Regions from separate parts of the Mesorhizobium sp. LMG17149 genome, predicted to be linked through region 3. Evidence: riboswitches for the same ligand, from Rfam matches in the RefSeq annotation. Region 3 holds a riboswitch; each other region holds the start of a gene.
The links. Region 3 has a riboswitch for thiamine pyrophosphate ahead of thiB (thiamine ABC transporter substrate binding subunit). Riboswitches for the same ligand answer to the same signal wherever they lie in the genome.

Region 1 (9,482 bases), on a different contig from region 3:
TCTTGCACTCGAACACGAATAGGTAAGCCCCCCACGGGACGAGCGCGTCATACTCGTAAGTTTGGTCACCGCGACGCACTTCGAAGTGATAGACGGGTAGCCCCTCCGCTTCGAGTGCGCCGCGGAACTGCTCCTCGAAAGCCTCTCCCTTGCCCGCGACGTCGAGCCGCTTATTGGCAAGCGTCGAGAGCACCAGCCTGATCAGCAAGGCGGCGGAAAGCGCCGGCACGGCGAGCAGGCACCAGTCCGCCTCTCCTCGAAGGATAGGCGCGTCATAAACGTCGCGGCTGGACTTGGCGAAGCTCGCGTGGTCGATGAAGATGCGCGCCTTGGGGCCGACGAGTCCATTGCGCTGCAGGACCTCTTCCACTTCGGCGATCGTGAGGCGCGGAAACGCGCGGCCCAGTGGCTCGGACGCGGCCTCAATGTTATGATTGGCCAACTGCTGCAGCACCGCGAAGCCCCGCATCCATTCGCACAGCCGGAGGCCACCCAAGTCCGTCGGATGGGTGGCGACATTGATCCCCAGATACTCGCTCAGCATGATGACACTGTGCATCTCCTCTGGCGAAACGTATCCATGCGGAGGCATGGCCGCGCCGGGATCGACGCCTTGCGCCTTGGACAGCAGGTTGGTCTTTGCGGCCATTTCATGGAAGGTCTGGCCCAGCCGTTCGCCTAGGCGCTCGTTGGCGATAGTGTCGAGAACCTCCCATTCGATGCCCTCGGGGGTGTGAACGATGAGCTGCGCGCCCGTAGGAATACCGTCCTCCTTGGCTGCTTCGCGCTTTTCGAGTGCGCCGCCTAAGTAGCGGCACCGCTCCTCGATGAGCTGCCACTGCTGCCAACCCAGCGCCGTGCTATCCGCTGCCCCGGCCTGTGCGATCTGCTCGTCGGTAGCCGTGGGCAACGATGGCAGCCGGACGAGATCGTCGGCATCAAACCATTTACCCTTGTGGGCGGTGAGCGTCACGTTCATTCCGAGAACGTTGACGAGGAGCGACGTTGCCGCATCGGCCCCAAACCGGTGCCCTTCGGGTGTCTCGAGCACGACGCCGGAGATCAGAAGCTCTCCCGCCGCTCCCGCCGCATCGATCTGACTGCGAATACGATCCCAGCCGCGCGCGACGTGGCCGAGATAGGCTGACACCTGCTCGGCCTCCGACAGGCCAGCGAGCGGAAGGCAGTCGATCATCGTCCGCAACCCGGTATAGCCCTCATCGATTAGCGCGAAGATCTTGAAGCGCGCCGCAACCGCGTCCGCCGCCTCTTCGCTGAGATCGGCGCGAACCTTCGCCACCACGCCACTGAGGATTGCGGCCCGCTTCTTCAGATTGCCCGGATAGCGGAAGACTAGCCTCCGTGCGCGCAGGACGAGATCGACAAGCTTCGTCGCGGAGTCCTCATCGAGCGTAAGGGCCGCAAGGTGGGCGTCGAGGCGGCCCCAGTCGAGATCCTCGAGGCAATCGGTAACTGTGGCCTCGCGGAGGCGATCAACTTCTTCGATCATGCACTCATATCTAGCCTACGACGTCGCGCATCACCACGCCGCGCCGCCATGAATTTCGGGGCGAGGATGCCGCTCAGGTGCGTAGAGTGTTCGTCTGGAATTCGCGTTGGCCGACGCCGCCAGTCGGCTCCGGAATATCCGCTCTCTGCTCAATCTGCCTGTAACCGGAAAGGCAGTAAACGGCCCTTTCCAGCCATTCATAATGTCAGCCGGAACTGCGAAGCCAAGGCTATCGACCTCGAAGAACACACAACGCGCCTCTCCATTGTTCGTGCTTTGTACCTCGAAAGTCGCATAAAAGGGCAGTCTGGTATAATGGCCGAAATTATCTGTCGTCAGTTGAGCCTACGAGTCCAGAATTATCTGTCGTCGGCCTGACTGTTAAGTGGCTCATATCCCACCGCTTTCGCCCGAAGGGGTTCCCAATGCCCTTCGGTCAACAGGTTACCAATGTGCCCCAACGACAATTAATTCCGAACTGGCGCTAAGGAGCTGTCTTCATTAGCTTATTGCGGCCCTGATTGGTAACCTAAGGCCACCCACCACGCGGATTGGTAGCCCACAGGAATAGGTTTGGTAACCCTTATCGAGTGAGGGCCGCTCGTACCTTTCGGCGGGTTCGTTTCAGTTCTAAGCCCGGCTTAATTCTGGACAACGACAGATAATTCTGGACGGCACAGTGGAACTCAACGCGTTGTAAGGATGGCATAGAGAAGCAGTATCCCTCCAGTCTCGCTACGGGAAAAATTCTGGAAAATGGGTCTGCTTGGCTGGACGCAGAACGCTGTGGTTATTCAGCCGGCATTTCTGAAGCCTCTCCAAGACAAACAGCTTGCCTTCGCGCACGCTGTCTTCGAGCGGCTTCGGCTTCGCCAGATGCGCCGCAATCGCGCTGGCCAGCATGCAACCTGTCCCGCGCATCGATGTGGCAAGGCGCGGTGCATCGAAGCGGATGGGTTCGTGCCCGGAGCGTAACAGAATATCGGTCGACCGGGTTCCCGACGCATGCCCACCCTTGATCAGCAGGGCTTGAGGGCCGGCGGCCAGCAGTCTTTTTCCTTGTTGGAGCGCTCCGTCCTCATCCACTGCCAGTTCGGAGCCACTAAGGAGCGCCAGTTCAGGGAGGTTGGGCGTGACAATGCAGCAAAGCGGCATAAGATCGCGCTTCATGGCAGCGATAGCGCCTGCTTGCAGAAGTGCGCGGCCTGAGGTGGAGGCCAGCACAGGGTCGAGTACTGCGGGGACATGCGGAAATTTGCGCAGCACTGCGGCAACGGCAACAATGATCTTGGCAGTCGCCAGCATGCCGATCTTGATTGTGGCCACGTCGTTGGCCTGCAGCGCGGCGCACATCTGATTGGCCACCAGGCTAGGTGGCGAATAATAGATTTCGATCACGGCGTCATGCGTTTGCACCGTTAGCGCTGTGACGGCGAGACAGGTGCGCACGCCAATGGCAGAGATCGTCTCGATATCGCGTGCAATTCCAGCACCGCCACTGGAGTCCGATCCACCGACGACAAGCACATGTGGTTCTCGCCTCAGCGCCATTGGTCCGTCTTTTCGATCCATTCTCGCGTGCGCGCCTCGGGGTCGTCGTTGAGCGTGATGTCGGTCACCACCGCCGCGCTGTCCGCGCCAGCCGCAAAGACACCGTCGAGCCGCTCAGGGTTGAGGCCACCAATGGCGACCAATTGAAACGGCGCGACCTGGCGCTTCCATTCGCTGATCCGTTCGACCCCTTGCGGCGCCCATTTCATCTTCTTCAGGATGGTCGGATAGATGGGTCCAAGCGCTATGTAGTCAGGCTCGGCGGCCATCGCCGTTTCCAGCTCCTGATGATCATGTGTGCTCAGTCCGAGCCTTACGCCGGCTGCCCGTATCGCCAAGAGGTCAGCGGTCTGCAAATCCTCCTGGCCGAGATGTATGAAGTCGCAGCCTTCCTCGATTGCCAGGCGCCAGTGGTCGTTGACGATGAGTTGGCACTGGTATCGAGCACACAAGGCCTTCGCGGTGCGGATCTCCGCGCGCAACCCAGCCTCATCCACGGTCTTGATGCGCAGTTGCAGAAGCCGGACTCCGAGTGGGACCAGCCGTTCGATCCAGGCAGCGCTGTCGACGATCAGGTAGAAGGGATCGAGCTTCATGAAAAAACTGCCCTGCCGATCATCGGTGTCGATGGCACGGCGACTTCGCGCGGTTCGAGCATTCCCGAGCTGAACGCCTCACGACCGGCGTCGACCGCCTTACCGAAAGCACGCGCCATGCCGACCGGATATGCCGCCTTGGCGACCGCTGTGTTCAGGAGCACGGCGTCAAAGCCGAGTTCCATGACGGTGGCCGCGTGCGACGGCCGTCCGAGCCCCGCATCCACAATCAGCGGGACGCCAGGGAAATATCCGCGCATCGAGCGCAGCGCCGTCATGTTGACCGGTCCCAAGGCGGAACCGATCGGTGCGCACCACGGCATCAGGACCTTGCAGCCCGTTTCCAGCAGCCGCTCGGCGACAACGAGATCGTCGGTGGTATAGGGGAATACCGCAAAGCCGTCCTCGCACAGGATGCGGGCGGCTTCAACCAGACCGAACACATCCGGCTGTAGCGTGTCGTGATTGCCGATCACTTCGAGCTTGATCCAGTTGGTGCCGAAGACCTCGCGCGCCATTTTCGCGGTGGTGACGGCTTCCTTGACGGAGAGGCAGCCGGCGGTATTGGGCAGGATTCTGGCGCCCAGCGAGCGGATCAACGACCAGAATTGTTCGCCGGCCCTACCGCCCGCCATCTCACGCCGCAACGAGACGGTCACCACCGACGTGCCCGACGCCTTGACCGCGTCGGCAAGGATGGCCGGCGAAGGATACTGAGCCGTGCCGAGAAGCAGGCGCGACGAAAGCTCGGTTCCATAAAGCTCCAACATGCTAGCCGCCCTGCATGGGCGAGAGGATTTCGATCCGGTCGCCGTCGCTCAACTGGAACTCCGCGCGGTTGGCTTTGTGCACGAGGTCGCCGTTGACGGCGGTGGCGAGCCAATCGCCCTCATAGTCGAGCGCGGCAAGCAACTCGGCCAGCATGGTGGCGGCAATCTCACGCGCCTCGCCGTTGACCATCAGTTTCATGAGCATGCTCCTTGGTTCTGTCTTGACTGAAAACCAGGTCGGCAGCCTGGCGCGCCATGGCGGGGGCGAGGAGAAAACCGTGACGATAAAGACCGTTGATCGCGATGATCTCACCGTCTGTTTCGACGCGTGGCAAATTGTCGGGAAATGCCGGACGGACACCCACACCGGTTTCAACGATCTCGGCCTCACCAAAGGCCGGATGGAGGGCATGGGCGGCGCCCAGCAGCTCCATCATGGAACGCGCCGTCACCGGTCCGGCGCTCTGGCTTTCAATCATCGTCGCTCCGATCATGAAACGGTGATCGGTGCGCGGCACGGCATAAAGCGGAAAGCGTGGATGAAGCAAACGGACCGGCCGCGACAGCGAGACATCAGGCGTGCGAAGGATCAGCATTTCGCCGCGAACACCGCGCAGCCTGTCATCGGCCGCTGCCATTCCCATGCAGTCTATCTGACGGGCGAAACCCGAAACAGGCCGGGCGTCGCAGCCGAAGTGGAATTTGACACCCATGGTCGCAAGCTTGTCATGAAGTGCCGCCATCGCCTGGCGTGGGTCGAGGTGAGCCTCGTCGGGGAAGAGCAATCCACGCCGGAAGCGGCCGGCGAGGTCGGGTTCCAGGAGCGCAATTTCGTTTTCATCGACGCGCCGATGCCCTGACGTGCGACTGGCGAACCGGTCAAGCTCACCGGCATCACGCGGCGCGGCCACGACCAATGTCCCGGCCCGTGTCACCTGACCCGACAGCACCGCATCCCACCAGTCGGCAGCGTCGCGTCCGAGATCCAGCACCGGCTGCTCCGCGCTTTCGCGCTCGCACCATGGCGCCAGCATGCCGCCGGCGAACCACGACGCGTTGCCGCCAAGGCCATGCCGCATCTCGGCGACTGTAACCGTCGCGCCGCGGGCGGCGAGTTCGAAAGCGACGGTGAGGCCGGCAACGCCGGCCCCTTTGACGAGCACCCTCATGATGGTTTGGGAGCCTCTGGCACGACCGGTACGCCAGTCTCGTCAGCTGGCATGTAGAGATCGCCGCCCTCCCGGTATTTTGCCGCCATTGCCGCCATGCCTTCCTTCTGAGCCTCGGCACGGATGTCGTGGGAAATGCGCATGGAGCAGAATTTCGGCCCGCACATCGAACAGAAATGTGCCAGCTTGTGCGCCTCCTTGGGCAAGGTCTGGTCGTGGAAGGACCGTGCGGTTTCGGGGTCGAGCGACAGGTTGAACTGGTCCTCCCAGCGGAACTCGAAGCGCGCGCGCGAAAGGGCATCATCCCTGGTTTTCGCTGCCGGATGGCCCTTCGCCAGATCGGCTGCATGGGCGGCTATCTTGTAAGTGATCACCCCAATCTTGACGTCGTTGCGGTCGGGAAGGCCGAGATGCTCTTTCGGCGTGACGTAGCAAAGCATGGCGGTGCCGAACCAGCCTATCATGGCGGCACCTATGCCTGAGGTGATGTGGTCATAGCCCGGCGCGATGTCGGTCGTCAGCGGCCCCAACGTGTAGAACGGCGCCTCACCGCACACTGCGAGCTGCTTGTCCATGTTCTGCCTGATCTTGTGCATGGGGACATGGCCCGGGCCTTCGATCATCACCTGGCAGTCCTTTGCCCAGGCAATCTTGGTGAGTTCTCCAAGTGTTTCCAGTTCGGCGAATTGCGCCGCGTCGTTCGCATCGGCGATTGAACCGGGACGAAGGCCGTCGCCGAGCGAGAAGGAAACGTCATAGGCTCTGGCGATGTCGCAGATCTCCTCGAAATGCTCGTAGAGGAAGCTCTCCCGGTGATGGTGCAGGCACCATTTGGCCATGATCGAGCCGCCGCGCGAGACGATGCCCGTGACCCGGTCGACGGTCAGCGGTATGTAGTGCAGCCGCACGCCGGCGTGGATGGTGAAATAGTCGACGCCTTGCTCGGCCTGCTCGATCAGCGTGTCGCGATAGACCTCCCAGTTGAGGTCCTCGGCGATGCCGCCGACCTTTTCGAGCGCCTGATAGAGCGGCACCGTGCCGATCGGCACCGGTGCATTGCGCACGATCCAGTCGCGGATGTTGTGGATGTTGCGGCCGGTCGACAGGTCCATCACCGTATCGGCGCCCCAGCGGATCGCCCACACCATCTTTTCGACCTCTTCGGCCATCGACGATGTGACAGCCGAGTTACCGATGTTGGCGTTGATCTTCACCAGGAAATTTCGCCCGATGATCATCGGTTCGCTCTCGGGATGATTGATGTTGGCGGGAATGATTGCGCGTCCGCGCGCCACCTCGTCGCGCACGAATTCGGGTGTGACGAAATCTGGGATCGCCGCGCCGAAGGCTTCGCCGTCGCGTTGCAGCTTGCCGCGCATCACCTCGCGGCCGAGATTCTCGCGGATGGCTACGAACTCCATTTCTGGCGTGATGATGCCGGCGCGCGCATAGGCAAGTTGGGTCACCGCCTTGCCCTGCTTGGCCTTGAGCGGCCGATTGCGTATCGGAAATTCCGGTGTCAGGCGCTCGCCGGTGGCGAATCCATTGTCTTCCGGCCGGACGTGGCGGCCGTCATAGGCTTCGACATCGCAACGCGCCGTGACCCATTCGTGGCGAAGCCGGGCAAGGCCTTTTTCGATGCTGGTTTGGACTGATGGATCGGTGTAGGGGCCGGACGGATCGTAGACGGTGACGGGCGGTTCGCCGGCCGTCGGATGGACGGAAATCTCTCGCATCGGCACTTTGATGTGCGGATAAAGGACGCCGGACTTGTGGATTTTCCGTGAGGCGGGCAGCGGTCCCGTCGATACGGCGGGGGTGAGGGCATTCATCGTGAGGCTCCTTTGCTCATGCATTGGAGACCCAGTTCTGTGCCGGAAGGATGAAAAGACGCTTCTGTCGACCTGCCGAAACAGGATATCGGGCGTAAACTCCCGCAAAAGCGCTTGCACCGTCCCTACGCCAGTATGAACTGGATCAGGTTCAACGGGTCACTGCGCCGCGAAAGCCAGCAGTATCTCAGCCCCTTGCCGGGACTCCCCTGGTGAATGCGCCGAATTGAACGGGCCGGCGCTATTTTGTCAAGCGCATTTGGCCCGCGGCGCTGATCGGCGGCCAATCAGACCGGGCAGAAAAGCTCGCGCATGCGTCGGGGACAAGTCACGCCCCGTAGACCAGGGCTGGAATGGCCAAAGTCTCATTCGCTTCGTGAAGGATGGAAAAACTGTATCGGCCATGTGCGTCGAGATCGACCGAGTAGCTCAGGCGGTCACGGATGTGGTTATCCTGGTCGAAGGCGACGATTTGCGGCTTCAGCGAGGTGATTTGCACCACGTCCAGGTAGATGGAGTTGCAGATATGATCTGGTCGTCGGGCTGGCAGGTGCAAGCGGCCGCTCTATTCAGGATGCGGCATCGGCGGCGTTCCCGATACCAATGATATCTTGCGGGCAACTTATGCAATCACCGGCTTCGTAAAACCCGACGGCGGCGGCCGTGTCCTGGCGCTGAGGATGTGCCGCTGTTCCAGCAGAGAAATCGCGTGGGCGCGGAGTTTTCGCTCTGCGAGGAAGAGTTGACGCAATCGTTTAGCTTGCTTGCAGTTCGTAGAGACCCGCCTTTGAAAGCAACTAAGCTATTGCATTGATATGTTGGTGCGCGATCGATCGCTACATAGCCGGCCGCCATTATCCGAGTATTGATCCGCCGGTGTTCGTGTTGCCGTATATGGCAATCCCTGCGAGATCGTCGCGGCCGGATCGGCCGCACCCTCTAGTCATAAAAGGGGAAGCGACCGAGAATTCCGCTGCCGAAAACTTCTCTGGCTTGGCTATGCATGCGGTAGATGAGATCGCCGCCTACCGCGACCTGGTCGAGGAAGGCATCGACGCCCAGTTCGGACAGCCTGGTTATCGCAATGCGTTAGCGGCTCAGACTTGCGGTCTCGAGAGCGGCCTTTGGGGGTCACCTCTTTTTTGTTTCAGAGGTTGGAAGACGGCTGCTCGTTACCCAATAGAAATGGCGACTACGGAACGCGATCGATCGCGGCCATCAGGAAACACCTGTCTTCGGCTCAACCTCGACATGGCGTCCGATCGACCGCAGATATACAGCTATCTCGTCCATGAGATGATCGCGTTCGCCGTAGATCTCAGCAATCCTGCGCAGCTGTGGCTCGACGGACCTCCGTTGCGCCGGCGTCAAATCAGCATCGCCAAAGACATATCCCAAGTTGCCAATCGCGCAAATGTTGCAGCCGGCCTCCACAACTGCTTGCACGAATGCCGGAATGTCTTTTTCTTGCATAGTCTTCATGTCGAACCTCTCGTGAATGGCGTGCTTGCGCGCCCATGCTGCCTTTTCAGCGTGTCCTCTGGGCGGCGCAAGCCTTGAGCGTAATTGTGCCGGGCAACCTCGACTATCCCGTCTGCCACGCTCTTTAGAGTCGGTGGGGTCTGGTGATTGCAGGCTGGGCCACTCAAAAGCCTGCAAGAAGAAAGTCATGGCGACCATTGCTCAAGATCGCGAGGGTGCGTGCAAGACCTTCCGTTGGCAGTCATGCACGCTCACCCAGCAACTGGGTATTGAGCAACTGGGTCTCACGTCGCGGGTCTCGTGTGCTTCACAGCCGAAAATAAGGTACCACCGTGGCTATTCTCAAGTGCAGGCTACCTCTTCAGGACACGGCGGAGTGCCTTCCGACGCACCCCTGGTGCAACGTGCGACCTAACGAGACACATCTCGTTCGCGTTCCCTCGACCTTTCTTCGTATTGCTGCTTGCCCTGCGATTTCAGGCCCTCTGCTAGCTTCTCGGCCGCTCTTTGGCCTGCAATGTCACTATTCAAGATCATATCCGACATCCCTGGATGGTCATAACCGTAATGCG
Region 2 (9,482 bases), on a different contig from region 3:
TGGGGCGTCGTCGATCCAGCCCGTGCCGCCGGCGCCCGGCGGCAAGGCGGCTGCCGCGGCCGGCATCCTCGTTCTCCTGGCCGGAGCGCTCGCGGCTTTCCGGCATCACGTCGCCGATTTTTTCGGGAGCCTGTTTCGATGAGATGGTTCAACACCAATGCGCTGCACAATCTCCTCAACACGCTGATCGCCATCATCTGCGGCGGCGCGCTCGCCGGCTTCGACTGGACGCTGCTCGGCGTGAGCGACCGCACCGCGCTTCAGATCAGCGGCGCCATTGCCCTTGCCAAGATCATCATCAACGCGGTGCGTGACGGGCCGCGCGGCATGGTCGCGCCGCCGGCCAAGGAGACATGAGATGGGAACACTCACCCTCGCGCTGCTTGGCCAGGCCTGGCCGTATCTTCTGGCAATGGGCGCCGCGCTTGCCGGTGCCTGGACAGCCTATGCCAAGGGCAAGGCCAGCCAGAAGGCCAGGCAGGATGCCGCCGACGCCGCGGCGCGCACCGAAGCCCAGAAGATCGACGATGCCGTCGCCGGCCGGGCGCCGGACGACAACAGGGGGAGGCTGGCCAGATGGTCAAAATCATAGCGCTCTCGCTGCTGCTGGCCGGCTGCACCACATCAGGCGGGTCGTTCTGCGCGGCCGGGCATCCCCTCCGGCCGACAAGGGCGGAGGCGGCGACCCTTTCCGACGCGTCGGTGGCGGCGATCCTGGCTCACAACGAAAAGGGCCAGAAGCTTTGCGGCTGGAGGCCATGATGAACGATCTTTTCGACCTGCTCGGCATCAAGGGACCGGTCGTGGCGGCGGGCCTCGCCGGCGGCGTTCTGCGCGCGCTGTCGCGGCATCGCTACAAGCTGCGCGAAATGGTGGCCTCGCCGATCTGCGGCGCGCTTGCGGCGGCCTATCTGACGCTGCCGGCGGTTTCCTACGCCAGGATCGCCGGCCTGCCGATGCCCGATCCCGCCGACGACACCACCACGCTGGCGGCCGCCTTCCTGATCGGCGTCTGCGCCATGTGGATTTCGGACGTCCTGTTCGAGTTCGTGGTGCGGAGAGTCAGCCGCGCGCGGGACGAATAGCTGGTGCGGCGGCGATTGCTTGGCGGAATTGCCGAGGCACGTTTCCCGCGGCATCGAACCATCGAAGACAACCCAAAATAGCCCGTTCCGGTTCGCCGGGCGGGCCATTTTTGCGTTTTGGCCTGATCAAGCCAGAATGTTGACCGCGCGTGCCGCGACCAGCGCGATGGTCAGCAGCGAGATCATGGCCTCGGCCATCATCAGCAGCTTGGCGCGCTGGGAGAGTGGCAAGGTATCGGTCGGCGAAAATGCGGTCGCATTGGTGAAGGCGAGGAAGAAATAATCGACGAAGCCGGGCAGCCAATCTCGAAGCTCACGGTCGTTCAACGTCATCTGCGCGAACAGGAAATCGGCCTGTGCGAGCTTGACGAGGCCGCAGGTCGGCGGACCGCCGCGGTCGGTGCTCCAGAACCACAAGGCAAAAACGATGACGTTGGTGACCCAGATGTTGAGCGCGTCGATCAGCAGCGTCGTACCGCTACTGCCGGCATGGCCCTCCAGCAAGGCACGCACCAGCAGGACCAGCGAACCGCAATTGATGATGCTGATGATGGCGGTCATGGTCAGGGCTGTTCTGCGGATCATGACCCGAAACTGGCCGATCGCATGCCACTCGTGGTCCTCGACCGCCTTTCGGGTGGCGGCCTGCGTCCAGGCGGTGGCCACAGACAAGGGCAGCAGCAGGGCCGCCTCCAGCGCGGGCGCCACCCAGCGCGGCCCGAATGAGAGATTGTTGATGACCAGAAGCTGCAGGCAGATGATGACGAGAACGGCCGCACGGGCCATCCAGAAATCGAGCGCACGGTAGTGAATGACGGCATGGTGGTGGCGCATTTTTCAAATCCTGGATGCTTTTTGGGGACGGCAACCGGTCAGGCGTAGGCGACGCCTGCCGCGATCACGCCCAAGGCGCCATGCCCGGCATGTTCAGGGTGCTGCGCGATGGCGTGTTCCATTGTTGTCTTGCTGGCATGTGATGACGGGAGAGGCGGCATGGTGGCGCGAAACTCTGCCTCAATCTTGGTTTTGCCATGGTTGGCCAAGTATACATTTTCGTAAGCTTCAAGTTCTGGGCTGTTCGTAAAACCGTCCGGTGTGATTTATCCACCGCATGACGCGAATCGACGAAACCATGAACGGTTGGCTGCCGGTCGGCAGTTCTGTTCCAGGCGACTGGTGGCAGTCGTCGATCTGGCCGGGGCTGACGCGCTATCCAGAAGCCGGCCTAGCGCTTTTATGCCTGACGCAGATCCTGTGCTGGACCGTGATGCCGGCGCTTGTCGATGCCGCCCCGCCCGGCGATGTCGTCGAGAGCTTCATGTGGGGCCGCGAATGGGTGCTTTTGACCTACAAGCATCCGCAGCTCCCCGGCTGGCTGCTCGAGATCAGCCATCTTCTGACCGGATCGTTCCGCTGGCCGCAATATCTGCTCGCCCAGCTTGTCGTCTCGGCGACCTTCGTCTTCGTCTACCTGCTGGCCCGCGACATGCTCGGGAGAACCCGCGCGCTGGCCGCCGTGCTTTTGATGCCGTCATTGTATTTCTTCGGCTGGCCGACACCGCAGTTCAATCATGATTACGCGCAGATGCCCTTCTGGGCCGCAATCTGCTGGCTGCTGTGGCGTGCGGGCCGTGGCGGTGGGCCGGGCTGGTGGCTGGCGCTCGGACTGGTGTCGGGCGTCGGGCTCTATGCCAAGTTTTCCACCGGGCTGCTGTTGCTCTTCGGGGCGATCTGGCTGTTGTCGGACACGCGGGCACGCAATCGGCTCGCCACGCCCTGGCCCTGGCTTGGGCTCGCGGTTTTCCTCGCCGTCGCCGCGCCACTGGCCATCCAGCTCTACCGCATCGATTTCCTGCCGCTGACCTATGTCGCCGGCCGCGATGAATGGGTGTTGGTCCACCGCGCCCGCCTTTACTATATCGGTGTCCAAATGGCGGGGCTCTGCGGCTTATTGCTGGTGCTGTCGATATCGGGGCTGTTGCGGCGTTCGCCCGCGCCGGAACAGCCCATTGAGCGCGGCGCGCTGGCCTATCTCGTGTGGATGGGGCTTGGTCCGGCGGTGCTTGTCATGGTGGCCTCGCTGTTTACCGGCGCCGGCGAGGCGTGGGGCGCGCCGATGTACAATCTGATCGGCGTTGTGGCGATCGCCTTGCTGGGTCATCGGCTTGGCGCCGTCGAACTGCGACGGCTGGCGATCTGCGCGTTCGCCTGCATCCTCGGCATGTCCGGTGCCTATGCGGGCATCCGCTGGACGAGTTGCAATTTGCGCGGGCGCATGGATGCCGTCTGCTGGCCAGCGCGGCAGATTTCGGACGAAGCCGAGGCGGTCTGGCACGCGGCGGTGCCCGGTCGGCTCGACATCGTCGGCGGCGATACCCGCATCGCGTTGCTGGCGGGCCTCAACGCCTATGACAAGCCGTCGATCTTCACAGACCTCGACATGCGGCTCGCCCCCTGGATCACCAGCCAGCGGCTGCGCGATCACGGCATGCTCCTGGTCTGGCCCGGGAGCGGCGTGCCACCTCGGCTGCTGGCGTGGCTGGGAAACATCCCGGTCAAGACCGTTCTTTTCGACTGGTCGCTCAGGGCACCACCGGTGGCGATCAGCTTTGCCGCCATTCCGCCTGGCATGAAGCTACCGGGTTTGATCGACAGCCTCACCCAACCGAGCAATTGAGGTAGATCCACCGCGTCCGCTGGACGAAGCAGGTGACAATGCCCATTTATGGCGAGACCACTTGCTTTCACGCAATTCCAGACGGAAAACCGCTACACACTTTTCCTGGAATTGCTTTTGAGGAGACGTGACATGGCGACTTCGACCGAACGTGCAGTCCTTGCCGGCGGCTGTTTCTGGGGCATGCAGGATTTGATACGGCGCTATCCCGGCGTCATCTCCACCCGTGTCGGCTACAGCGGCGGCGACGTGCCCAACGCCACCTACCGCAACCACGGCACCCACGCCGAAGCCATCGAGATCAATTTCGATCCGGCCATCATAAGCTATCGCACGCTGCTGGAACGCTTTTTCCAGATCCACGATCCGACGACCCGCAACCGCCAGGGCAACGATGTCGGGACGAGTTATCGCTCGGCGATCTATTACACCAGCGACGAACAGAAGCGCGTCGCCGAGGACACCATCGCCGATGTCGATGCCTCGGGCCTGTGGCCGGGCAAGGTCATCACCGAAGTCGCACCCGTTGGTCCGTTCTGGGAAGCCGAGCCCGAGCATCAGGACTATCTGGAGAAATATCCCAACGGATACACCTGCCACTTCGTCAGGCCAGGCTGGAAGCTGCCGGTTCGCGAGACGGCGGTTTCGTAGATTCGCAACTGCGATTTGCCCTGCATTGCTGCTCGACGGTGTCGTCGAGCAGGTCATCGCATCCAAACCCCTTTCAGTCAGCGCACCGTGTCGCGTCGGCCATTGAGCTTTCACAATATCCGAGCGCTCTTCGAACGCCTTCGTCAACGACGAATGCGGATGCGGTAGGCAAACACGGTCAGGTGGTTGACAGCCTGCCGTATCGCAGTCCAATTGCGCAGGAAGAGCTGATTTCGGGAGACGGGCCGTGAAGAAAATCTGCGAAAAGCCAGTGTTTGTAAAACGCGAGCGTCTTTCGGTTGTCACTGCCTTGGCATCGCCTTCCACTCAGCCGACCTGACAAGCTCGCCCTGATCTGTCGGCCCGTTTGAGCCGCCGAAGATGAGGCCGATCGCATCGACCGATCACTCGGAGCCGATCACAGCCGTTTTTGTCCTCGATATCTCTAACCATACGGGGCCTCTGCTCGCCGGCTGGCTAGAGGCTGGAAATGCAATTGGCGCGATCATCGTGCCCGGGTTCCGGCGTCGTCCCACCGGTTTCAGCATCGGCAATTTCCGACGAAGGCTTCAACGCAAGCTACTGCTCAGGCGGTTTGTCGGTAACACGCCTGTCAAGTTGATCGAATTTGGCCGCCCTTACGATTGGAATGCGCTTGGTCGCCAATTGTCTGACCTCCGCGCCGATGTGCTGGTCTGCTACACTTTGCCTGTCTTGATCCCTCAAGAGGTTCTTGGCCATTTTTCCAAAGGCGGGGTCAACCTCCACCCGGCGCTGCTCCCCGACTATCGAGGGCCACATCCGACCCAGCGCTTGGCCGTGGACGGCCGGTGTGCGGCTCATGGCGGCGTCACGCTCCACAAGATGTCCGCCGGTTTTGACGAGGGTGACATTCTCGGGCAGGTGCCGTTTTCCGAAGCTGACTGGACCTCGAGAGAAGCCTTGGCCGACAGCACGGCAACCGCTATGCGGATCCTGGTGAGCGAGGCGGTGCCGGCCTACTGCCGGGGGCTGTTGTCAGGAATGCCGCAGCCGAAAGGCGACTTCGTCTGGGCACGGCTTCAGCCCAGCCACCTGATAATCTCGCCGGCCATGGCGGTCGAGCATGTTGTACGGCTATGGCATGTGCTCGGCCTTCTGCCAGGCATCTATCTTGAAATCGGAACGCGCAAAGTCAGACTGGGATTCCAGATCAGAAGGCTGGGGCCTTGCACAGGAAAGGCTCCGGTCAGGCGGTGGGGAACAGTGGAATTCGATCTCGCCAACGGTCGGGTCCTGTATTTTACCTACGGTAGAGTGCTCAAACGGCTGCTCAATTCAAAACACCTGTTTTTGCGCCCGCCCGCCGGAAAACCCGCTCCACAAATCCGGCTGTTCGGTAAAACGAGTGCTGCGGACCAGAGAAACGGATGAAGCCGCTGGGCGATGCCCAGCGGCTTCATCCGTGTGCGGTTACTTGCCACAATTATTATCGTTTACCGTTGGCGCCGTCGCGTTACCATCGGCGTCCGTCTGCGCGCCTTGCGGGTTGGTCGGGCAATTCTGATCCGCGTTCGAATTCATGTCCCCTACCGTGCCAGTCGTGCTGTTGGTCGTGCCCGGGTCGACAGTGTCCGGCTCGACCGTATTCGGTGAAGCCGGCGTGTTCGGCTCAACCGTCACCGATTTGCCGCTGCCGCTTCCATTTGCGTTGTTGCTGCCGGCGCTTTGCGCCATGGCTGACGTGGCCAGACCAATGGTGAGAACCGAAGCTGCGAGGATTTTCATGAACATGGTTTGTCTCCATTTCTGTGAAGTCGTCGCTTGTTTTCTACGAAAGTGATCGCGTTGCGACTGTGGGGACAACCGGTCGCGGCGGCGAAGGTTCCCGACAAAATTCCGCTCAGGCGCACCGTGACTGGCGCAATGCTTTTGGCGCAGTGCTCTGAAAAAACGGCTTTCCCTTGAACTCGAATGATGCTTTAAGGCGCACATCCACAGGGGTGCTCCGTACGGTCGGGGCTGAGACGGGGGCGGCAAGCCCACAGACCCTAGAAGCTGATCTGGGTAATACCAGCGGAGCGAGGCGGGCGATGTTTTCAGGCGCACAGATTTCCCTATACCCCATGACCGACGAATTCGTCGGTGTCATTCTTGGCGCGCTCGGTGCGCTCGATCCCTGGCGCGACAAGCTCAGGATCGAGACCGACGACATCTCGACCTTGCTGGTCGGGCCGCCCGAAGTGCTGTTTCCCGCCATGCGCGACCTCTTCGTGGCGGCGGCACGCAGCGGCAAACATTGCGTGTTGTCGGCCGCCATCTCGCGCGGGTGCCCTGGCGAGCCGGATGACCCGATCTGCCGCTCCGATGCACTTGGCGGGCCTGTCGGGCCACTCGGCCCGCGCAAGGATGCGGCCATTGCGGCGGTGCGCAATGCTGCTGCCACCGGCCAGCCGGCGGCGGCGCAGTTCTCGCTCTATGTGATGGGCACCGACGACCACATGGACGAGATCTACGGCTGCATCGATTTTCTCAAGCAGTCCGGCGTCTATGAGCGTTCCAAGCATTTCTGCACGAAACTGCGCGGTGATGCCGGTGCGATCTTTTCGGCGCTGGACGAGGCCTTCTGCCGCTTCGGACCAGGCGCCGGCCACGTAACCCTCGACGTCACGGTCTCGGCCAACAGCCCGTCGGCTGTCTGAACCAGCCGCGCTTTCGCGCTGCCGTCAAAGGTTGTCTCCCGTGGCCACATCATCAGTCGCTTCGCGCCCGATCGCGAGCCTTCTTGTCAAGGCAATGCCGGCCATGATCTCGGTCGGTTTGCTCCTGCTGGCGTGGGAGCTTTATGCCACCTATGCCGGCATCAGGCCGACGACACTGCCGGCGCCGTCGCGCGTTTTCGAACAAGCGCTGCTCAATCGCCAGGCGCTGGCCGACAACGCCATTCCGACCATCGGCGCCACGCTGCTCGGCTTTGCCTGTTCGCTCAGCGCTGCCTTCGTGCTGTCGATGCTGGTCGACTTCTTCCAGCCGCTGCGGCGTGCGCTGTTTCCTGTCTTAATCGTCAGCCAGACCTTGCCGCTGGTGGCGATCGCGCCGCTGGTGGTGCTCTGGTTCGGCTTCGGGCTGGCGCCCAAGATCATGCTGGTGGCGCTGGTTACCTTCTTTCCGATGCTGGTTGCATTGGTCGAGGGTTATGAGTCGACCGAGGCCGAGATCGGGCAAATGCTGCGCGCCATGGGGGCAGGGCGCTGGCGCATCTTCGTGCTGGCACGGCTGCCTTCGGCGCTGCCCTATTTCTTCGCTGGCTTGAGGATCTCCATCACCTACGCCGTGGTCGGCGCGATCTTCGCCGAATATGCGGGGGCCGCGAAGGGGCTGGGCATCTACATGCTCAACGCCAAGAACAATTTCCGCCCCGATCTGGTGCTGGCCGCCGTCGGTGTCAGCGCTGCCCTGACCCTTGTCCTGTTCGGGTTGACTGTACTGCTGCAGCGCCTTGCGATGCCCTGGGAGCGGGCCGGACAGGAGACCGCAGGGAAGAGGCCGCGGCGATGAACCGGCTCGAGCTGCGGCATGTGCGCAAGGCGTTCGGTGGGCTCGACGTGCTGGCCGATATTTCGCTTAGCGTCGGCGCTGGTGAATTCGTCTCGATCCTTGGACCCTCGGGCGCCGGCAAATCGACACTCTTCCAGCTCCTGACCGGCGCCGAGCATGGCGAGGGCGAGATGTTGTTCGACGGCGCGCCGCTCGACGACCACGGCAGGCATTTCGCCTTCATGCCGCAGCGTGACGCGCTGATGCCGTGGCGGCGCATCCTCGAAAACGCGACGCTCGGGCTCGAAGTGCAAGGCATGAGGAGACAGGCGGCGCGGGCGCGCGTTGCGCCGTTGTTTGCCGAATTCGGGCTTGCCGGCTTCGAGCGGCATTTTCCAGCGCAACTGTCCGGTGGTATGCGCCAGCGCGCGGCCTTGCTGCGCACGGTGGTGCAGCAACGCGACATGCTTTTGCTCGACGAGCCGTTCGGCGCGCTCGACGCGCTGACCCGCACGGCCATGCAGCGCTGGCTGGAACAGATGTGGCGGCATCATCGCTGGACGGCGCTCCTGATCACCCATGACGTGCGCGAAGCCGTGTTCCTGTCCGACCGCATCTATGTGCTGTCGGCGCGCCCGGCCCGCATCGTGCGTGAAATCAAGGTGCCGCTGCCGCGCCCGCGCAGCCTTGGCGGCGATGCCGCGCGCCAGGCAAGTACGCTCGAGGCCGAGATTCTCGACATCATCCTCAACGCCACCCCATCCAAAGGACACGATCATGACTGACTTGACGCGCCGGCAGGCCTTGTTGCTGACCCTTGCCACGGGCTTTCCGCTCGTTGCCGGATCGGGGCGAGCCCAAGCACAATCGGCACAAAAGGTCACCGTTGCCCTCGACTGGACTGTCAACACCAACCACATCGGACTGTTCGTCGCCCGCGACAAGGGCTTCTATCGCGAGGCCGGGCTCGAGGTCGACATCCTGCCTTACAGCGATACCGGTGCGGGCACGCTGGTTGCAAATCGCGTCGCCGATTTCGGCATCAACGGCACCATCAGCCTGTTCACCCAGAGAACCGCCGGAGCGGACCTGAAGGGCGTCTATGCGGTGGTGCAATCGGAAACCGGCCGCGTGGTCTTCAATGCGGCCCGCAGCGAGATCGTAAGCCCGAGAAACCTCGACGGCCTGACCTATGGCGGCTTCGGCAGCGCCTGGGAAAACGCCCTGATATCGACCATCATCCGCCATGATGGCGGCAAGGGCAATTTCGAGACGGTGACGCTCGGCACCTCAGCCTATGAGGCGCTGGCCAATGGTTCGGTCGATTTCACGCTCGAAGTCTCGACCTGGGAGGGTGTCGACGCCGAGCTCAAGGGCGTCAAACAACGCAGCTTCGTCTATGCCGATTACGGCGTGCCTGACGAGCACACGACACTGATCTCTTCGAGCGAAGCCTATCTCCAGGCAAACCCCAAGCCTGCGGCCGCCTTTGTCCAGGCGACGCGGCGCGGCTACCAGTTCGCGGTCGATCACCCCGAAGATGCGGCAGCCCT
Region 3 (9,482 bases):
GTAATAGGCCGGATCGGCGATGTTGTTCTCCAGCCTTGAGATCGAAGCCGTCACAGCCTCGATTTTTTTGGGCAGCGATTCCAGCGCGAATTTCTGCTTGAACGACAGTTTCTTCGCTGGCCCCTTTGGCGCGGCCGCTTCACTCTTGGCCGTCACTGGCGCTTCGCCGTTTTCGGCCTTCGCGCGCGCCTTGCGGTCGTCGAGCCTGGTGCCGCCGCGCTGCGCCAGCATGTCGGAGTAGCCACCGGCATATTCGATCCAGCGGCCGTCACCATCCGGTGCAATCAGGCTGGTCACGGTGCGGTCGAGGAAATCGCGGTCGTGGCTGACCAGGATGACGGTGCCGGCAAAGCCAGCGACCAGTTCCTGCAGCAGTTCCAGCGTCTCCATATCGAGATCGTTGGTCGGCTCGTCGAGCACCAGAAGGTTTGCCGGCCGCGCCAGCACCCGCGCCAGCAAGAGCCGTGCCCGCTCGCCGCCGGACAATTCGCGCACCGGGGTGCGTGCCTGCTCCGGCTTGAACAGGAAATCCTTCATGTAGGAGACGACGTGGCGCTGCTCGCCATTGATGACGAGGTTCTCGCCGCGCCCGTCGGTGAGATATTGTGCCAGCGTCTCCTGCGGGTCGACCGCCTCGCGCTTCTGGTCGAGCGTGGCGATCTCCAGATTGGTGCCGAGCCGCACCGAACCGGCGTCCGGGTTCATCTCGCCGGTCAGCATCTTCAAGAGCGTCGTCTTGCCGGCGCCGTTCGGCCCGACCAGGCCGACGCGATCGCCGCGCTGGATGCGGGTCGAAAACCCCTTGACCACGGTGAGATCGCCAAAGCTCTTCTCGATGCTCTTCGCCTCGATCACCAGCTTGCCGGATTCGGCGGCGTCGCTCGCCACCATGGTCGCCGACCCTTCGGCACCCCGATGGCCGCGAAAACGCTGGCGCATGGTCTGCAACTCGCCGAGCCGGCGCATGTTTCGCTTGCGCCGCGCTGTCACGCCGTAGCGCAGCCAATGCTCTTCGCGAACGATCTGGCGGCCGAGTTTATGCTGCTCGCGCTCTTCTTCCTCCAGGACCAGGTCGCGCCATTCCTCGAAATGGCCAAAGCCCTTGTCCAGCCTGCGGGTCTGGCCGCGATCGAGCCAGATGGTGGCGCGCGACACACGTTCGAGAAAGCGGCGGTCGTGCGAGATGACGATCAGTGCCGAGGAGGTGCGGATGAGTTCTTCTTCCAGCCATTCGATGACCGAGAGGTCGAGATGGTTGGTCGGCTCATCGAGCAGCAGGATGTCTGGCTCCGGCGCCATGACGCGGGCAAGGGCAGCACGCCTCGCCTCGCCGCCCGACAGATCGTTCGGACGTTCCTCACCCGACAGTCCGAGGTGCTCCATCAGATAGCTGGCGCGGTAGGGATCGTCGGCAGGGCCAAGCCCGGCCTCGACATAGGCGCGGACAGTGGCAAAGCCCTCCATGTCGGGCATCTGCGGCAAATAGCGGACAGTTGCCGAAGGCTGGCGGAACACCTCACCGTCCTGCGGCTCGATCAGGCCGGCGGCGATCTTCAGCAGCGTCGACTTGCCGGACCCGTTGCGGCCGACCAGTGCGATCTTGTCGCCGGCCGAAGCCGTCAAGGCGGCGCCGTCGAGCAGCGGCGTGCCGCCGAAGGTCAGTTTTATCCCGTCGAGGTTGAGAAGAGGCGGGGCCATGTCAGCTTTCAGGTAAGGGATAGGGATGAGCGAGCAGCATCGCGCGGCCATGGTCCAGTGCGATTTCGAGGTGGCCCTTGACCTCGTTGGAGATGGTCAGCGACGAGCCGAACACCACCTTGACGTGGTTCAGCGGCCATTTGGCGCCGGTGACGGTCAACCCGGCAAGCTCGGAAAAGCCGAGCACCGAAAACAGCGTGCCGTCGGCATAGTCGAAGCCGGCCGTTCCGCGCAGCAGGGGAATGCCTTCCTGGGCGCCGCTGGTCAGGAGCACATCGGTCCCGGCCTCGGCCAGCCGCAGGGCAAGCGCCAGATGCAGGAAAGCGTGGTCGGCGCGCTTGCCGCCGAAAGCGCCTGCGAGCACCAGGCGGGTCGCGCCGCGCTCGAGTGCGGCGGCAATGGCCAGTTCGCCATCGGTCTGGTCCTTTTCCGCCGGGAAGGTCCGGCGCGGCAGGGAAGCGAGATCGTCAGGCAGGTTGGCTGGCACGGAATCGAAATCACCCACCCACAGCTCCGGGACAAGGCCGAGCAGCCGTGCATGGCCGATGCCGGCGTCGGCTGCGATGACGCGGGAGCCTTCGGCCTGGCGGTCGAGCCGTGGCGTGCGGATGAGATCGCCGCCAAGCAGGATGGTGAATGTGCTCATATCGTGTGGCCCTTACCAGCCCGGCACGGGAAACGGAAGGCGGCAAACTCCCACTTGCGTGGCGGATCGGCCCGGCCTATGTGTCGAAACGCTCTAACGGGGTGCCGGACGCGATCTTCGCGGACCGGCTGAGAGGCAGTCTCGCCAACCCGCTGAACCTGATCCGGTTTGTACCGGCGGAGGGATTAGACGTTTCGGACAGTCCGACGCCTCAATTCCTTTCAATTCGAACGAAGGAGGCGCCGATGCGCACGCTTGTATACGCTCTTGTTTCAGCAACGGTCGTGGCCTTGTCCGGACAGGCCTTGGCCAAGGACAAGCTCACCGTCTACACCTATGAGAGCTTCACCGCCGACTGGGGCCCGGGTCCCGTGGTGAAGAAGGAGTTCGAGGCCGAATGCGGCTGCGATGTCGAGTTCGTATCGGTCGCCGACGGCGTCGCGTTGCTCAACCGCGTCAGATTGGAAGGCGCATCGACCAAGGCCGATATCGTGCTTGGCCTCGACACCAATCTCACCGCCGATGCCAAGGCGTCAGGCTTGTTCCCGCCGCATGGCGGCGTAACTGATGTCAACGTGCCGGGTGGCTGGAGCGACGATACTTTTGTCCCCTTTGATTACGGCTATTTCGCTGTCGTTTACGACACCGAGAAGCTGAAGAACCCGCCGAAAAGCCTGAAAGAGCTGGTCGAAGGCAGTGCCGACGACAAGATCGTCATCCAGGATCCACGCACCTCGACGCCGGGCCTCGGCCTGCTTCTGTGGGTCAAGTCGGTTTATGGCGACAAGGCGCCGGAGGCCTGGGCCAAGCTCAAGCCGAAGGTGCTGACCGTGACGCCGGGCTGGAGCGAGGCCTATGGGCTGTTCACCAAGGGCGAGGCGCCGATGGTGCTGTCCTACACGACGTCGCCGGCCTATCACATGATCGCCGAGAACACCGGGCGCTACCAGGCCGCCTCCTTCGAGGAGGGCGAGTATCTGCAGATCGAGGTGGCGGGTATCACCACGACGGGAGCCAAGAATCCGCTGGCGGCCAAGTTTATGGCCTTCATGACCGGGCCTAAATTCCAGGATGCCATTCCCGAGACCAACTGGATGTTCCCGGCCGGCAAGACCGACAAGCCGCTCAATCCGGCCTTTGATAAACTGGTCAAGCCGACCAAGACCTTGCTGTTCAGCCCGCAAGAGGTCGCTGCCAATCGCAAGGCCTGGGTCGATGAATGGCTTGCGGTGATGAGCAAATAAGTTTGCTATCGAAGATGAGTGCTCTACGGCGCCCCCCTCTGTCCTGCCGGACATCTCCCCCGCTTGGGGGGAGATTGGCTGCCATCGGCGAATTCGCCAATCGCCAATGCTGCTGGAGTGAGCGAGGCGTCGAAATTGCCAATCTCCCCCCTTGTGGGGGAGATGTCCGGCAGGACAGAGGGGGGCGCGAAGGAACGCAATCCTTTGTAAGTGCCGCGATCCGGAGATTGGTGGTCCGGCGTGCGACGCGCAGCCTCTGATCCCCGCGTCAGCGCCGGCATTGTCGCGCTTGCCGCGATCGCGCTGCTGATCGGCGGCGCGTTTGCCGGCCTGCTTTTCGAGGGCGCCCATGATTTCTCGGGCGCCTGGGCAGCCTTCGATCCCTATCTGCTTCGCGTCATTCGCTTCACGCTCTGGCAAGCGGCGCTCTCGACGCTGCTTTCGGCCATCCCGGCGCTGTTCGTGGCGCGGGCTCTGTCGCGACATCCACGTTTCTTCGGCCGCGCCTTCATCCTGCAGATCTTCGCCGTGCCGTTGGCGCTGCCGGCTATTGTCGCAGCGCTCGGCATTCTGGCGCTTTATGGCCGTGCCGGCTATTTCGCCGGCGTGCTTGCCCTGATCGGCGGCGGAAGCTGGCCGGGTATCTATGGCCTGTCCGGCATCCTCGTCGCCCATGTCTTCTTCAACCTGCCGCTGGCGACGCGGCTGTTCCTCGAGGCGCTGCAGACCATACCGGCCGACCAATGGCGGTTGGCGAGCCAACTCGGCATGGCGGCGCGGCCGGCGTTCCGGCTGATCGAATGGCCAACGCTGCGCGCCGCACTGCCCGGCGTCGCCGGGCTTGTGTTCATGCTCTGCATCACATCCTTCACGATCGTGCTGACGCTCGGCGGCGGGCCGGCCGCGACGACGCTGGAGGTCGGCATCTACCAGGCGCTGCGCTTTGATTTCGATCCCGCGCGGGCCGTTACACTGACGCTGTTGCAGATTGCCCTGACCTTTATCGTTGTGCTGGCCCTGACGCGCCTGGGCGCCAATGTGGTCGGCGACACCAATTTGCCGGTCGCGCAACGTCGGTATCTCTCAGTCCATCGGAGCGAGACCTGGTTGAACGCGCTACTCATCATCCTGGCGCTGCTGTTCGTCGTTGGGCCGATGGCGGCAACCGTGATGGCCGGGTTGGGTGCGGATCTCGGCCGGTTGGCCGGTGAGGCCACTGTCCGGCAGGCAACGCTGACCAGCGTGGTGCTGGCCTTCCTGTCGGCACTGCTCTCGGTGATGCTGTCGCTGGCGCTGACCATGGCGCGGCGGGCACTGGCGCTGAACCGCCGTGCCGGCGCAAAGACACTGCTCGAACACGCTGCCGATACAGGCGCCGGCTTTGTCCTTGTCGTGCCGCCGATCGTCGTCGGCGCCGGCTGGTTCCTGTTGCTGCGCCATGCCGGCGATGTCTTTGCCATCGCCCCGGTCATGGTCGTCACCGTCAACGCGGTGATGGCGATGCCATTCGCCCTGCGCGCCGTGCGTCCCGCCTATGATGCGGCGAGCGAGCGTCACGAACGGCTCTGCGCACAGCTCGGCATTGCGGGCTGGAACCGGCTGATGCTGGTCGACTCGCCGTCGCTGCGTCGCCCGCTCGCCACGGCCTTCGCTTTCGCCATGGCGCTGTCGCTGGGCGATCTCGGTGTCATTGCCCTGTTCGGCAGTGATTCCGTGCAGACATTGCCCTACCTTCTTCTGGCACGGATGGGCAGCTACCGCACCGAGGATGCCGCCGGCCTGGCACTGCTGCTCGGCCTCGTCTGTCTCGCGTTGATCGTGGCGGCGCACTGGCTGGGAAGGGAGAAGGTCCGCGATGCGTGAGAGGGCGGCCAGCAGGCTCGAGAAGGGCGCGCCGGTGCGGCTGGACAAGGTGTCGTTCAGTTATGGTGAGGTGCCACTTGTCTTCGACGTCGAGTTCGCCACGGCGAAGATCACCGCCATCATGGGTCCGAGCGGTTCGGGCAAGTCGACGCTGCTCAATCTGGTCGCCGGCTTCGAGACCCCACAATCGGGCCGCGTGCTGATCGGCGGGGCCGATGTCAGCGCCGAGCCGGCCTCGGCGCGGCCGGTGTCGATGGTGTTCCAGGAGAACAATCTCTTCGCGCATCTTTCCGTCGAGCAGAATGTCGGGCTCGGCCGCTCGCCCTCCCTGGGGCTGACCGAGGCGGACCGCGCCGCGGTCGCCGAGGCGCTTGCGCGCACCGGTCTCGCGGGCAAGGAGAAACGCCTGCCGCGCGAGCTCTCCGGGGGCGAACGCCAGCGCGTCGCACTGGCCCGCGTGCTGGTGCGCGACCGACCGGTGTTGCTGCTCGACGAGCCCTTCGCTTCGCTCGGACCCGCTTTGCGCGACGAGATGCTGGATCTGGTTGCTGCCGTTCATGCCGAACGCGCCATGACGGTGCTATTTGTCACCCACCAGCCCGAGGATGCACGCCGCATCGGCGAGCACATGGTGTTTGTCGACAATGGGTTGGTGGCCGCAACCGGCAAGGCTGATGATTTCTTTACCGGGGCTGGTCCGGAGGCGTTCCGGCGCTATATCGGCGCGGGTGCTGGATATTCCACATCACGCGATGTTGCCCGGAAGCGGACATAATTTACGGTCAAACCGGCTCCAGGCGATGTGGCGTTTGCTTGCCATGACCGGGGGAGTGTGGCTAGGTCGCCCTACCGGTCCGGCACAGGCCGTGATTTGCCTGCAGTATCCGCCGCCCGCCCTAAGGGACGGGCAACGGATGCTGCAGCAGTTTGAGATAGCGCATGACACGTTCCGAAGATCGCCCCCGATTTTCGTGGTCATGCGCCGGGACCCGAAAGGAAGCCGTTCTGGCGATCGGCGCTAACACATTGGGAATGAAACCGCTGGCGCGTTTTCTCGCGCTGGCCGGTTTTGCCGTGGCGTTGGCAAGCTGCCAGATGTTCACGCCGCCGGAAGTTCAGGAATCCGGATTCCAGCCTTCCGACAAGCCGATCACGGTGGACAATGTCGGCGCCAACAACAAGCTCGCCGAATTGGCCAAGGCGCAGCACCCGCGCATCCTGGCGACTTATGGCGGTGAATATTCCGACCCCAAGCTCGAGCGCATGGTCGCCAAGGTGGTCGGTAGTTTAACGGTGGTGTCCGCCAACCCGACACAGACCTATCGCATCACCATTTTAAATTCGCCCAACGTCAACGCCTTCGCGCTGCCGGGCGGCTATCTCTACATCACCCGCGGCCTCCTGGCGCTGGCCAATGATTCGGCCGAGCTTGCCGCTGTCATCGCGCATGAGATGGGCCACGTCACCGCCAATCACGGCCTGCAGCGCCAACAGCTCGAGGCAGAGGAAGGCCTGGCGACCAAGGTGGTTTCCGATGTGCTCGGCGACAGCCCGACCGCCAAGGCGGCGCTGATCCGCGGCAAGCTGAGGCTGGCGCAATTTTCGCGCAACCAGGAGCTGGAAGCCGACGCCATCGGCATCAAGTCGATCGGCGAGGCCGGCTACGATCCTTTCGCCGCAGGCCGCTTCCTTCAATCGATGTCGGCCTATACCGATTTCCGCTCGATCAGCGGCGCCACCGACGCCAGCCTGGACTTCCTGGCCACGCACCCCAACACGCCGCAGCGCATCGATCTGGCGCAGCGCCATGCTCGCCAGTTCGGCGCGCCGGGCGTCGGCACGCGCGACCGCGATTCCTTCCTCGCCGGCATAGACGGCCTGCTCTATGGCGACACGCCCGAGGAAGGCTATGTGCGCGGCGAAACCTTCCTGCACCCGGGCCTTGGCGTGTCGTTCACGGTGCCGGACGGCTTCATCATCGACAATTCGGCGGCAGCGGTGACGGCCACCGGCCCCGGCGACATAGCGATCCGTTTCGATGGCGTTTCCATCGACAAGAACCGGGCGCTGACGGACTATATCCGCAGCGGCTGGGTGGCTGGTCTCGTCGACAGTAGCGTCAAGCAGGAAACCATCAACGGCAATGAGGCGGCGACCGCGCATGCCGGCGCCGAAGGCTGGCAATTCGACATAGCGGTGATCCGCGCCGGCGGCCAGGTCTACCGGCTGCTGACCGCGGCCCCTTCCGCCAGCACGTCTCTGGACACGATCGCCCGTTCGGTAAGCGGCTCGTTCCGGATACTGAGTGCTGCCGAAAAGGCGGCGCTGAAGCCGCTGCACATCCGCGTCGTCACCGTCCAGCCTGGGCAGACGATGGGTTCACTTTCGGCGCAGATGGTCGGCGTCGACCGCAAGCTCGACCTGTTCCGCGTCCTCAACGCGCTGTCGCCCGGTGCCGCCGTTTCGGCCGGCGACAAGGTCAAGATCGTCACCGACAAGTAGGCGCCGCTGGACGCCTGCCGCCGTTCAGGCGGCAGTCGCCATGAACTCCGGATTCTGCTTCACCAATGCGACCTTGAGCTTTTCCATGGCGCGGGCCTCGATCTGGCGGACGCGTTCCTTGGAGATGCCGAGGGTTTCGCCGAGCGCTTCGAGTGTCGCGCCCTCGTCGTTCAGCCGCCGTTCCTCGATGATCCTAAGCTCCCGTGCGTTGAGCGCGCGAAGCGCCTCCCTCAGCCAGAGCGAGCGGCGCGCGACATCGATCTTGTCGCCGACGATCTCGTCGGGCAGCGGATCGTCCGAAATCAGGAAATCCATGCGCTCGGTCGAACCCGCATCGTCGGCAATAGGCATGTTGAGCGAGGAGTCGGGCGCCGAGAGCCGCGAATCCATCATCGCCACATCGGCTTCGGAGACGCCAAGCGCCTCCGACACTTCGCGATAGAGCGTGGCGTTGGAGAGCGGCTCCGTGCCATTCGCCAACCGCGCGCGCAGGCGTCGCAGGTTGAAGAACAGCGCCTTCTGGGCCGAGCTGGTGCCGCCACGCACGATAGACCAGTTGCGCAGGATATAGTCCTGCATCGAGGCGCGGATCCACCATGTCGCATAGGTCGAGAACCGCACCTCGCGCTCCGGCTCGAAGCGGGCGGCGGCCTCGAGCAATCCGACATGACCCTCCTGGACCAGATCGCCGAGCGGCAGGCCGTAATGGCGGAACTTGGAGGCCATGGAAATGACCAGCCGCATATGAGCGACGGTGATTGAGTGCAGCGCGTTCTGGTCGTTGTCCTCTTTCCAGAGCAATGCAAGCCGATGCTCTTCGTCACGCTCGAGGTAGGGAGCCTTCATTGCCGCGCGGACCATGATCCGTCCTGCCGTGTCTTCCATCATGAGGCGCTCCCTGGGTGGTGCGAATGACTTTGCAAAGTTGGCTGCCGCCCGGGTTGAAATGCCGGCGTCGTGCCCTAGAACAGCCAGAACTGCCATGCGCGGGAAAGGTTCCGCGACCGCAGCGGCGCGATTGTGTTGCCTGAAGGATTCTCAGGAGGTCCGAGATGGCTGCGATCACGAGTGAAAAAGCGCCGTTTAGAGAGTATGGTTTCATAAACCCGCCGTTTTTGAAATCCTGTTCCTTATTTTTTCGGCTTGCATCTGTCAGTTTCCAGCGCTCACAAATATGCCGGCCAGCCGGCCAAGGACGGGATCACAGAAAAATGAAATGGCTCAAGTCGCTCATTATCGCCGGAACGCTGCAGGCCCTGGCTGTCGCTTCAGGTCATGCCGGCCCCAATCTCGACCAGATCAAGCACGCCGGTGTCATAAAGATCGGCACGGAAGGCACCTATGCGCCGTTCACCTACCATGACACGTCCGGTGCACTGGTCGGCTTCGACGTCGAAATTGCCAAGGCGATTGCCGAGAAGCTTGGTGTCCAGGCCGAGTTCCTCGAAGGCAAGTGGGATGGACTGATCGCCGGCCTCGACGCCAATCGCTACGACGCCGTCATCAATCAGGTGGGCATCACCGATGCC

Region 1: it holds a riboswitch for thiamine pyrophosphate, as region 3 does, so the genes downstream of both, thiC (phosphomethylpyrimidine synthase ThiC) here and thiB (thiamine ABC transporter substrate binding subunit) in region 3, are expected to answer to the same signal.
Region 2: it holds a riboswitch for thiamine pyrophosphate, as region 3 does, so the genes downstream of both, NP945_RS15985 (YkoF family thiamine/hydroxymethylpyrimidine-binding protein) here and thiB (thiamine ABC transporter substrate binding subunit) in region 3, are expected to answer to the same signal.

Annotation. Positions count from the first base shown of each region.
Region 1 is NZ_JANIFL010000013.1:79,217-88,698, reverse strand. Features, by position in the region: gene NP945_RS26845 (nuclease-related domain-containing protein) at 1-1,510, opposite strand, end outside; gene NP945_RS26840 (hydroxymethylpyrimidine/phosphomethylpyrimidine kinase) at 2,246-3,061, opposite strand; gene NP945_RS26835 (thiamine phosphate synthase) at 3,052-3,657, opposite strand; gene NP945_RS26830 (thiazole synthase) at 3,654-4,427, opposite strand; gene thiS (sulfur carrier protein ThiS) at 4,429-4,626, opposite strand; gene thiO (glycine oxidase ThiO) at 4,595-5,596, opposite strand; gene thiC (phosphomethylpyrimidine synthase ThiC) at 5,593-7,428, opposite strand; TPP riboswitch at 7,533-7,649, opposite strand; gene NP945_RS26810 (hypothetical protein) at 7,757-7,984, opposite strand; gene NP945_RS31880 (hypothetical protein) at 8,647-9,108, opposite strand.
Region 2 is NZ_JANIFL010000006.1:224,660-234,141, forward strand. Features, by position in the region: gene NP945_RS15930 (glycoside hydrolase family 108 protein) at 1-142, shown strand, start outside; gene NP945_RS15935 (hypothetical protein) at 139-357, shown strand; gene NP945_RS15940 (hypothetical protein) at 359-592, shown strand; gene NP945_RS15945 (hypothetical protein) at 577-762, shown strand; gene NP945_RS15950 (hypothetical protein) at 762-1,085, shown strand; gene NP945_RS15955 (hypothetical protein) at 1,212-1,919, opposite strand; gene NP945_RS15960 (hypothetical protein) at 1,958-2,128, opposite strand; gene NP945_RS15965 (glycosyltransferase family 39 protein) at 2,197-3,762, shown strand; gene msrA (peptide-methionine (S)-S-oxide reductase MsrA) at 3,895-4,413, shown strand; gene NP945_RS15975 (formyltransferase family protein) at 4,795-5,826, shown strand; gene NP945_RS15980 (hypothetical protein) at 5,866-6,186, opposite strand; TPP riboswitch at 6,382-6,495, shown strand; gene NP945_RS15985 (YkoF family thiamine/hydroxymethylpyrimidine-binding protein) at 6,486-7,094, shown strand; gene NP945_RS15990 (ABC transporter permease) at 7,198-7,950, shown strand; gene NP945_RS15995 (ABC transporter ATP-binding protein) at 7,947-8,714, shown strand; gene NP945_RS16000 (ABC transporter substrate-binding protein) at 8,707-9,482, shown strand, end outside.
Region 3 is NZ_JANIFL010000008.1:140,154-149,635, forward strand. Features, by position in the region: gene NP945_RS20260 (ABC-F family ATP-binding cassette domain-containing protein) at 1-1,698, opposite strand, end outside; gene NP945_RS20265 (thiamine diphosphokinase) at 1,700-2,344, opposite strand; TPP riboswitch at 2,432-2,546, shown strand; gene thiB (thiamine ABC transporter substrate binding subunit) at 2,590-3,588, shown strand; gene thiP (thiamine/thiamine pyrophosphate ABC transporter permease) at 3,829-5,451, shown strand; gene thiQ (thiamine ABC transporter ATP-binding protein) at 5,444-6,226, shown strand; gene NP945_RS20290 (M48 family metalloprotease) at 6,484-7,953, shown strand; gene NP945_RS20295 (RNA polymerase factor sigma-32) at 7,978-8,841, opposite strand; gene NP945_RS20300 (amino acid ABC transporter substrate-binding protein) at 9,165-9,482, shown strand, end outside.